Regions from separate parts of the Paenibacillus sp. FSL E2-0201 genome, predicted to be linked through region 1. Evidence: riboswitches for the same ligand, from Rfam matches in the RefSeq annotation. Region 1 holds a riboswitch; the other holds the start of a gene.
What was found. A riboswitch is a leader RNA that binds a small molecule or an ion and turns the genes downstream of it on or off. The one in region 1 is predicted to bind thiamine pyrophosphate.

Region 1 (5,238 bases):
GCTTTTCTACCCCCTTGGGAGTGGATGTATGTCATTGCTGTTGCAGCTGGCTTTGGTTTCGGTATGATCGAAGCCGTCATCGGCACCATCATTATCGGAGCTGTGACAGAAGGAACCGCGATTGCGATGAGCCGACTTGAAGTCCTATTTGGGATAGGAGCACTTGTAATGCCTCTTATCGCCAGTCCGCTCATTGCTACCGGAGCATGGAGATTGGCATTCCTAATTGTCGCTGGCTTCTCATTACTTTCCCTCATTCTCTGGGGAAGAGGCCATTTTGGGAATCTGCAGCCCATACTGGACGAGCGAGCACCTCGCAAAGTCTCAGCATCCGCACATTCCTCGCAGTCCAGCACACAGCTTCCGTATAAAGGGAAACAATGGATTCTGCTGGGCATCTTCATCCTTTTCTTCTTTCTTTATGTAGGTACGGAGATGAGTCTGGTCAACTTTATGCCCGCCATCTTTATCGCCAAGCTAGGGATGACAGAATCTGCGGCGGCGCTGACAGTCACTTTCTTTTGGCTAGCTATGTCTACGGGAAGATTGTTTGCTGGAGTGATTGCAGAGAAAATTTCTTACCGTGTATATATTTTAAGTAGCTGTTTACTGACCTTGTTACTGCTGGCTCTTTTTCCGTTCACAGATAATCGATTAGCTGCATTCATCGTAATTATGCTACTTGGGCTATTTATGTCCGGTATTTTCTCCATAGCTCTAGTCTTCTCCAGCAAGATGCTACCAGGAGCCGAAGAATCAACACCCAGCATAATGATCGCTGCTGGAGGTGTCGGTGGAGCTCTGCTGCCCCTATTTATGGGCTGGTCTATGGACCATCTAAAAGTGGCACAAACTGCTGGGTTACTTGCCGGTTTTGCCGCCTTCTTGTTCTTGCTGAGCATTGCCACATGGAGATTCCAATCCAGACAAGCAGTGCAAAGAAAGAGTTCCAGTATTTAGAATGTTAGAATGGTATCAACCTAATCCTTTTAGGGTAATGTCATCTATAAGCATATTCTGAGCACAAGGATGGACGATGAATGGATAAGCTTTCAACTGAGCCTTTATTACATACTGCGCTTATGCAGTTTATTTTTCCCTTTTCAATAAAAAAGGGCGATTCTAAGAAGCTTATCCAACAATTGCAGGATGATGGCTTCACACGTTTTTTTCTGGATAATAAAGAGTTAGAAAATGCCTATTACGGAGAAGATCACTGTGTTTCCCATGAACGGATGGAGCGCACCTATTTACCGTTTGCTGCACATATTCTTTTTCCACGCAAGAAGGATGTAGACTCTTTCCGCCGCTTTTCCAGAGTCAATAATCTGGACTGTATTCTAGAGATTCCTCAGCAGTCTATATTTTTTAAAATTCTCTCGACTGATATATTCATATGTCCTTTTCAGCTTGGATTTGTGACGATACGTGTCCAGCTTGAGGGGGATTCGATTCCCTTTAGTATTGCACTGGAATTCGCGGACCGCTTCCGGGCGCTTGAGAATACCTTCGTACAGGATGACTACACCTATATCCATTGCGGAGAACAGACCTATGAGATGGTAGAGGATTTTGTCTTCCGAAATCTGGTGGATGGACTGGAGCCTTTTCTGGATCACTCGGATATTAATGGGGCTTATTTCGAGACCCTTCCCTTTTTCGTAGATGAAAGAATGCAGGTGCAAGCCTTTTATGGCTTTCAGAGTGAAGGAGATTCTGATGAGATTAGTATAAATATGCGCTATCGCGCCTCTCAGCTTGATGGAATTGATCTGAACGGGAAGCCCTATGCCAGTGCCAGCGATCCAGCGTATATTGCGAACTACTGTCATGAGCATTCCTATAATCGATGGGGCCCAGACTCGTATTATATGATGAATGAGCAGACCTTTTGCTGTCTGACCCGAGCTGAACCAAAGATCGCCGTTAGCCTGGCCAACCAGATGTACGGGCAATATTATTACGGATTTCTACTCAATATTTTCCACAAAATTGTTCTGCTAAAGCTGGCAAATATGCATTCCCGACTACGCATAAACCACGATTATGATGAGATCGACAATTTAATCTACTCGATTAATAAATTCTCGGCAAAGTTTTATTTCTTGGAGCTGATTTCACAGTCGCAAGGACGGGAGATTTTTCTTCAGCTGCGTAAAGTATACGGGAATGACGCTCTGTTCGAGGAAGTAAAAGAAACCTTGACTGACCTGTTTCAGTATCAAGATAAGTTCCAATCGAAGCGCCGGGATAATCTGCTGATGATCCTCACTGTATTTACGGTGGTAAGTGGGATTTATGGCATGAATCAAGTCATTGACGATCTGGATGGAAAGATTCAATGGAGTAAGATGGTTAGCTATTCCCCCTTTGAGTTTCTTGCTCTTTTCGTGATTATGAGCGGGATAATGATCAGTGTTGTCCTTACGCTAGGTGCTCTGGTTACTGAGCTTAAGCGGCGTCATCGCAAGAAACATAAAGATCTGGATTAATGAAAACGGACGGAGAGATTCGAAAAATTTAGGCGCGTGCTACTAGACATTCCGAGAACAGCCGTCTATAATACACCGTATGCAAGCATAAACGCCTTCAGCGTCCTTATAAAGACGATTAGCGTTTAAGCGAGAAATACCCGTTAACTTCATAGAACCAGGGGTGCTGGAATTGGCCGGCTGAGATTGTATCCCACAAGATACTGACCCTTATACCTGATCTGGATAATGCCAGCGTAGGAATCGCCAATTGGTTTTGGTCCCTGTGACCTTTACTAACCTTGCGCCAAGCCAGCGTCCCGATCACTCGGGGCGCTTTTTTTGTGTAGATCACAAAAGATGTAGAAGAAATGTACATACTACACTTTATGGTTCATGTTGGATGACGGGATCTGGCAACCTTAAAGGAGAGAAGAAGACATGCAACTCAAAAAAGCACTTATGCTTAGCCTCACCTGTATGCTCATTCTTGCGATTGCCGGATGCGGCAGCAACAATGGGAATACAGCCGGAAACAAAGGAAATGCTGCGGATTCGAATGCTGCGACCGGATCAAATGCTCCGAAAGAGCTTACCAAAGTTAAGGTTGCACTGGATTGGACACCGAATACGAACCACACCGGTCTATACGTAGCCAAGGATCTTGGTTATTACGCGGAAGAAGGTCTGGATGTAGAAATCGTTCAACCTGGCGCAGCGGGTTCTGATACTATGGTTACCTCTGGCGAAGCCGCTTTTGGGATCAGCGCTCAGGAAGGATTGACTCTAGCCCGTCTACAAGGCGTTCCCCTTGTCTCGATTGCAGCCATTATTCAGCATAATACTTCGGGATTCGCCGCTCCAGTAGACCGCAATATTAAATCACCAAAAGATTTTGAGGGTAAAACCTACGGCGGTTGGGGCTCTCCTGCTGAAGAAGCAGCCATGAAGGCGATCATGGACCCTGTTGGTGGCGATGTGAAAAAGGTGAAGCTAATCAGTATTGGTGAAGCTGACTATTTTACCGCAGTCAAACGTGACATTGATTTCGCTTGGATCTTCTACGCTTGGACAGGTATTGAAGCCGAACTGCGTGGTGAGCCTCTGGATATGCTCTACTTGAAGGATTATGCGCCTCAGCTCGATTATTACACCCCTGTGCTGACCACGAGTGAGAAGCAGATTTCTGAGAATCCAGATTTGGTGAAGGCTTTCCTGAAAGCTACATCCAAGGGCTATCAATATGCGATTGATCATCCAGAAGAGGCTGCCGCTACATTATCCAAGGCTGTGCCTGACCTTGATGCAGAGCTTGTCCTAGCTAGCCAAAAATGGCTTAGCCCGAAATATAAGGACGACGCCCCACGCTGGGGAGAGCAAAAAACCGAGGTCTGGCAGAATTACGGCGACTGGATGTATGATTTGAAGCTGCTGGACAAACCGCTGGATGCAGCTAGTGCATTCACGAATGACTTTTTACCGGCGGAGTAAATACAATTAAATGAATTATTTCGTTATCAAAGTTGGCTTTTTGAACTTACCTATTTCAATGAGAGTTCAAAAAGTCAGCTTTCAGAACCGAGAAGGTTGAACGTTACTTGAGGAAGGAGGAACGGAGCGTAGTGATGTGCTACGTGAGTACCGGACTTCCCAAGTTCGTTCAAGATTCGACGCCGAATCTGCTTCCTGAATTACATCGTTATCAAAGTTGGCTTTTTGAACTTACCTATACAATTTGAGAGGATTGATTATTGTGGCTAATACATTATTAAGCATTCAAGTAATTCCTAAGACTCCAAACAATGAGGACTCCATCCCCTACGTAGATAAAGCGATTGAAGTTATTCAGAAATCCGGTGTTAAACATCAGGTGAATCCACTAGAAACCACTATGGAAGGTGAGCTTAGCGAGCTGCTGGAGGTTGTGCGTCAAATGCAAGAGGCGTTGATCGAAGCAGGCAGTCCAAGCGTAATCTCGCAGATCAAAATCGCTCATAATCCTAACGGAATCAGCATGGATAAATTGACGGAGAAATATCGGCCGTGAGATCGACCTGGAAGCTAATATGGCCGCCCCTTGTGGCGGTCGTCTTCTTTTTGACCGTATGGCAATTATCTGTTTCTCTATTCCATATTGAATCCTGGATTCTGCCGAGTCCTGCTGACATTGCTCGCGAATCCACCAGTAATGCCTCAGGTCTCTGGGCTCATACGATGGCTACGCTTCGGCTCACATTAATCGGTTTCCCCATTGGTACAGGTGTAGGCTTGATCGTTGCTCTACTTTTGCATCTTTTGCCTTGGGCCAAACGGGCTTTTTATCCACTCATTATTCTGAGTCAAAATGTTCCCTCTATCGCACTCGGACCACTGCTAATCATCTGGTTTGGATTCGGTCTTTTGCCCAAAATCGTGCTGATTACACTGGTATGCTTCTTCCCGGTAGCTGTCGCTGCAATGGGCGGCTTGTCTCAAAGTGATCAGGTCATGATGAATTATATGAAAATGGCTGGCGCAAGCAAGTGGCAAATCTTCACCAAGCTGGAGCTTCCATCTTCTATCCCGGCACTATTTTCCGGTGTGAAAATATCTGCTACCTATGCGGTTATGGGAGCCGTGGTTGCAGAATGGATTGGCGCGGATAAAGGGATCGGCTATTATATGCTTCTGCAAAAATCGGCTTACCGTACGGATCGGATGTTTGTCGCTATTGTGATTATTGTGCTCCTTAGTCTTGTGCTTTTTGCGATTATCGCATTATTGGAAA
Region 2 (5,238 bases), 2.5 Mb from region 1:
CTGCTGTGCTGTTCTGAACATCTCCGTATAAGTAATAGTCGCTGCCAGAGAAGTGTCTTTGACCAAGCTAATAAAGGAATTCGATAACGGCGGTACAGAGACACGGGCAGCTTGTGGAAGAATAATGCGTCGAAGCGCTTGCGCTCGAGTCATCCCAACGGAGAAGGCCGCTTCCCACTGACCTTTATGTATCGACAGGATAGCAGCACGTACAATTTCAGATGAATAAGCCCCAACACTAAGTGTAAACCCAATGGTCGCGGCTATAAATGGGTCTAGTACAATCCCAACTGCAGGCAAACCATAGAAAATAATAAATAATTGTACTAACAAAGGAGTTCCGCGAATGACCCATACATAAAAACGAGCGATTAGCATCGGAAGTACCCATGGGGAGAGACGAGCCAGTGCAGTCAAAATCGCTATTATCAGTCCCAGTAAAAAGGATATCAATGCTAAAGGAATGGTAAAAGCCACCCCCGCTTTTAGCAGGGGTAGCAGTGAATCTAAGAAAATTTGTATTTTTCGGTCATCCATTTTCAGACATCCTTTTTAGCTCCAGGCTAGTTTAGCTTCTGAAACCTTGAATTATTTTGAAACGTCAGCACCAAAGTATTTCTCAGAAATCTTTAAATAAGTTCCATCGCTCTTCATTTCAATAATTGCATCACTAACTGCTTTTACCAAGTCGTCGTTTCCTTTTAGGAATACAGCGGCACTTTCCGAACCATTAGGAATCTCATCCACCACTTTAATTTTCACATCAGGCTTCTGCTTTTTCAGGTCCAGATAAGACAATCCATCATTTACCGTTGCATCAATGCGGCCTGAGGTCAGTAAATCCACCGCTTGATTGAAGCCGTCTACAGCAACGATTTCAGCGCCGTTCTCACGAGCGATTTCGGATAGATTACTGGTCAGAGATTGTCCTGATTTTTTACCCTTAAGATCCGCAAATGCTTTAATATCCTCATTGTTTTCACTCACAATCAATACCGCTTTAGATACGATGTATGGCTCAGAGAAATCATATTTCGCTTTACGCTCTTCATTAATGGATACTTCGTTAAAAATAACATCAAACCGCTTAGCGTCCAATCCGGCAAAGAGACCGTCCCACTGTGTCTCAGAAAATTCAGGGTCAGCACCGAGACGCTTTGCTACTTCCTCAGCAATTTCTACGTCAAAACCAGTCAGTTTTCCCGATGCATCGTGATACGTAAAGGGTGCATAGGTTCCTTCGGTTCCTATCCGTAATTTGCCGCTCGCTTTAACAGCTTCCAAGCTATTTTTCGCAGTTGCAGCAGTTCCGCCATTCGTTCCAGCTGAAGAGTTGTTGGAAGTATCGGTATTCGAATTATTGCCGCACCCCGCTACAAACACCACGGTTAACACCAATAGAATAGTTAAACTGAGTTTTTTCATTATAGAATCCCCTCTCTTTACCCTTATATTGCCCATTCTTATAATAATTCTTCATAAGATCCTCTCTTTACATCTCAGAAAGTTATGGTATATTTATAAACAAATTAAATATGGACCTGTTATTTCACTAGGGGAGTCGGCCGACTGAGACGGAGCTTTATGCTTCGGACCCTTGGAACCTGATCTGGATCATACCAGCGGAGGGAAGTGGAGCAGAATTTTCATCCCATGCATTTTTTAGTGTTCCTATGCAGAATGAACTTTTTGACCCATTTGTTTCCCTCCGGAAATGAATGGGTCTTTATTTATTTACTTTCAATTACAAAACTTAGGCATATGCTTCCGTTGCCAGTTTTGTATGAAGTTCCTCAAGTAGCTATGCTATACAAAACTTAGGCATATGCTTCCGAAGCAAGTTTTGTACGAAGTTCCTCAAGAAGCTATGCTATACAAAACTTTTAGGAGGTTCTATCATCACGACAATCCTATCCATTCAAGACTTAGCCTACTCTTTTCCTGAGTCTAAACAGCTCCCTGTATTTGCAAACTTAACCATGGATATTAAGCAAGGTGAGTTTGTCGCTGTTATCGGGGCTAGCGGATGCGGAAAAAGTACGCTTTTCAAAACCATAGCAGGCTTGCTAGAACCCACTCATGGAAAAATAATGATTCATTCGGGTCGGCCAGCGGCATCTACTCGCTTAGGTCAGATCGCATACATGCCGCAGCAGGATTTGCTATTACCGTGGAGAACGGTGCTCGACAACTGCCTTTTACCCTGGGAAATTAAGCCAAGGTCCACTAAACAACAGACAATTTCACACATTCGAGACCTGCTGTCACGCTTCGGTTTAGGTGATGTTGAGAAGGCATACCCTCATGAGCTATCCGGTGGTATGAAACAGCGGGTCGCATTTCTTCGCACGCTAGTGTCTGGCGGCGGTGGCAGTCTTATGCTGCTAGATGAACCGTTTGGAGCGCTCGACGCTATGACCAAACGTGAGATACACCGCTGGTTGTTAGAGCTTTGGGATGAACTGAATCAAACAGTGATGCTCATCACCCATGATCTCGAAGAAGCACTATTACTAAGCGATCGGATTTATTTAATGTCTGGAGGCGCACATAGCGAATTACAGGAGATCGTTGTTGATTTGCCGAGGCCAAGACATTACAAAATGAACTATGAACCCCGTTTTATAGCATTGCGGGAAGAGTTGGAGCGGAGACTGTATGCAGCCCATACCTTTTAAAAAACAACTAGACAATTATGGCCCCTTCATTTTACTAGTGTTGTTCGTTGTTGCGATCTGGGAATCAGCTGTTCGTCTTCACTGGATTCCAGCTTTTATCCTCCCTGCTCCTTCTGCAATAGGTATCGCATTGATCGAGCATAAGCAATTACTCGGACAGCATTTATTGGCGACGCTGCAGGAAATATTAGTAGGTTTTGTACTTTCGGTTATCTGTGGTGCATTGCTGGGTACTGGAATGTTCTTATTTCGACCGCTTGAAAAGGCCATCTACCCTTTCCTTATTATCAGTCAGACGATCCCATTAATTGCGCTATCCCCCATTTTTATCATGTGGTTCGGATATACGCTGTGGAGCAAAGTCGCTGTAGTTTTTCTAACTGCTTTTTTTCCAGTCGTTGTGAGTACATATGATGGGCTTCGTACAAGTGGTCAGGCATATAAGGATCTATTATTAACCTTTAGTGCAAACCGCTGGCAACTGCTTACAAAAACACAAATCCCGCTGGCGCTGCCCTCTTTTTTCTCAGGACTAAAGCTATCCATTGTGTACTGTGTAATTGGAGCAACCATCGGCGAATGGCTCGGCGGCAGCAAAGGACTCGGTTACTTTAGCCGAAGAATGGCTGGAAATATGCAAAGTGACGAAATGTTCGCCGCAGTATTTCTGTTGTCCGCGCTCGGTGTAATGCTATTTCTGATGATAGCTCTGCTAGAAGCATTATTTTTAAAGAAAAGAGGATCTAATCGATGAATACTTTAATCATTCAAAAAAAATGGCTTTTACCCTTATATCTCATCTGTTTTGTCCTAATCTTAAGCAGCTGCGGAAATACATCCAAAGTAAGTAATGCTTCAAATAGCGAAAACAAACAAACGCACAAGCTGACAATCATGCTCGATTGGTATCCCAACGCCGTTCACTCATTTTTATATGCGGCTGAGCAAAATGGTTATTTCCAAGAGGAAGGTCTGGATGTAGAGATCCAAATGCCGGCAGACACCAATGATGCACTAAAGCTTGTAGCAGCGAATCAAGTTGATTTAGCACTTAGTTATCAGCCTCAGGTGCTTATGGCACGTAGTGAAAAGATTCCAGTACGTTCGATTGCAGCGATTGTAAGGCATCCGCTTAATCATTTAATGGTGCCTCAGTCCGGAGATATCCAAAGTCCTAAAGACCTTACAGGTAAACAAATTGGGTATTCTTCCATCCCACTTTATGAAGCCATGATTCGTACAATGATCCAGAACGACGGGGGTGACCCTAACGCCAGTAAACTAATCGATGTAGGCTTCGACCTTATTCCAGCAATTGCGACCGGGCAGGTAGATGCCATTATGGGCGGGTTCATTAACCACGAACAATTAATTCTCGAAAAAGAAGGGCATCCCGTTCACTCGTTTAATCCCACAGACTTCGGAGTACCCGATTATTACGAGCTAGTCCTTGTCGCCAGTGAGCAAGGGGTACAAAATTCCGAGTCCTACTTCAAAAAGTTTCTAAGCGCCATTACAAAAGGACAACAATTTGTCCAGGAAAATCCGGAAAACGCGTTAAAGTTACTGCTTGCACACGAAGATGCGACCTCTCCACTAGATAAGGAAATAGAAGAAAAGAGCTTGCAGATTCTTCTGCCTCTAATGAATGCAGGTGACCAAAATTTTGGTTATCAAGAGCCAGCGTCTTGGGAAAAGGTACGACAGTGGCTATCCGACAATGATTTACTGTCTAACGACATCAAGGCAGAGGATGCTTTTATCAATCTTTAACCATTAGCTATTTGCTCATTAAACTTGAGGAGGAAATATCATGAGTTATCTATCCAAAGTACGGGAATCCAATCCACTGGTCCACAATATAACCAATATCGTCGTAGCCAACTTCTCAGCAAACGGGCTTTTGGCGCTCGGTGCCTCCCCCTTTATGGCGGATGCTCACGAAGAAGTGGTGGATATCGCCGCATTTTCAGCTGCAGTGGTACTAAATATCGGCACACTGAATGACTATGCCATTCAATCCATGGTGCTCGCAGGACAATCTGCGAATAAGCACGGGGTTCCCTTAGTTCTTGATCCAGTAGGTGCGGGAGCAACTTCATATCGAACAGCTGTCACTCAAAAGCTAGTGAATGAGATGCAAATTACCGCACTACGTGGGAATGTGGCTGAAGTTGCCAATGTTATTGGTGAAAGCTGGTCTATTAAAGGGGTGGATGCAGGCGAAGGGGATGGCGATGTAGTCGTCTTAGCTGAGACTGCCGCGCGGAAGTTAGGTTGTGTAGTGATCATCACCGGAAAAGACGATGTTATCACCAATGGAGTTAACACCTACATTACTAGCAACGGTCACCCTATTCTAACGAAAGTAACGGGAACCGGATGTCTGCTCAGTGCAGTAGTCGGGGCATTTCTAGCGGTAAGTGAAGGGGCATCTCTTGCAGCCGCAGTGGAAGCCATCTCATTCTATGGAGTAGCTGCTGAGATTTCCGCTGAACTAACTACTGGCAAAGGTCCGGGGAGCTTTCAAATGGAGTTTCTCAATCAATTGAGTTTGGTC

Region 2: it holds a riboswitch for thiamine pyrophosphate, as region 1 does, so the genes downstream of both, NSU15_RS12920 (ABC transporter ATP-binding protein) here and NSU15_RS02015 (ABC transporter substrate-binding protein) in region 1, are expected to answer to the same signal.

The regions. Positions count from the first base shown of each region.
Region 1 is NZ_CP150154.1:442,937-448,174, reverse strand. It holds gene NSU15_RS02025 (MFS transporter) at 1-960, shown strand, start outside; gene NSU15_RS02020 (hypothetical protein) at 1,041-2,492, shown strand; TPP riboswitch at 2,642-2,752, shown strand; gene NSU15_RS02015 (ABC transporter substrate-binding protein) at 2,913-3,962, shown strand; gene NSU15_RS02010 (MTH1187 family thiamine-binding protein) at 4,225-4,518, shown strand; gene NSU15_RS02005 (ABC transporter permease) at 4,515-5,238, shown strand, end outside.
Region 2 is NZ_CP150154.1:2,929,873-2,935,110, reverse strand. It holds gene NSU15_RS12930 (amino acid ABC transporter permease) at 1-537, opposite strand, end outside; gene NSU15_RS12925 (amino acid ABC transporter substrate-binding protein) at 589-1,425, opposite strand; TPP riboswitch at 1,545-1,648, shown strand; gene NSU15_RS12920 (ABC transporter ATP-binding protein) at 1,980-2,678, shown strand; gene NSU15_RS12915 (ABC transporter permease) at 2,659-3,432, shown strand; gene NSU15_RS12910 (ABC transporter substrate-binding protein) at 3,429-4,451, shown strand; gene thiM (hydroxyethylthiazole kinase) at 4,492-5,238, shown strand, end outside.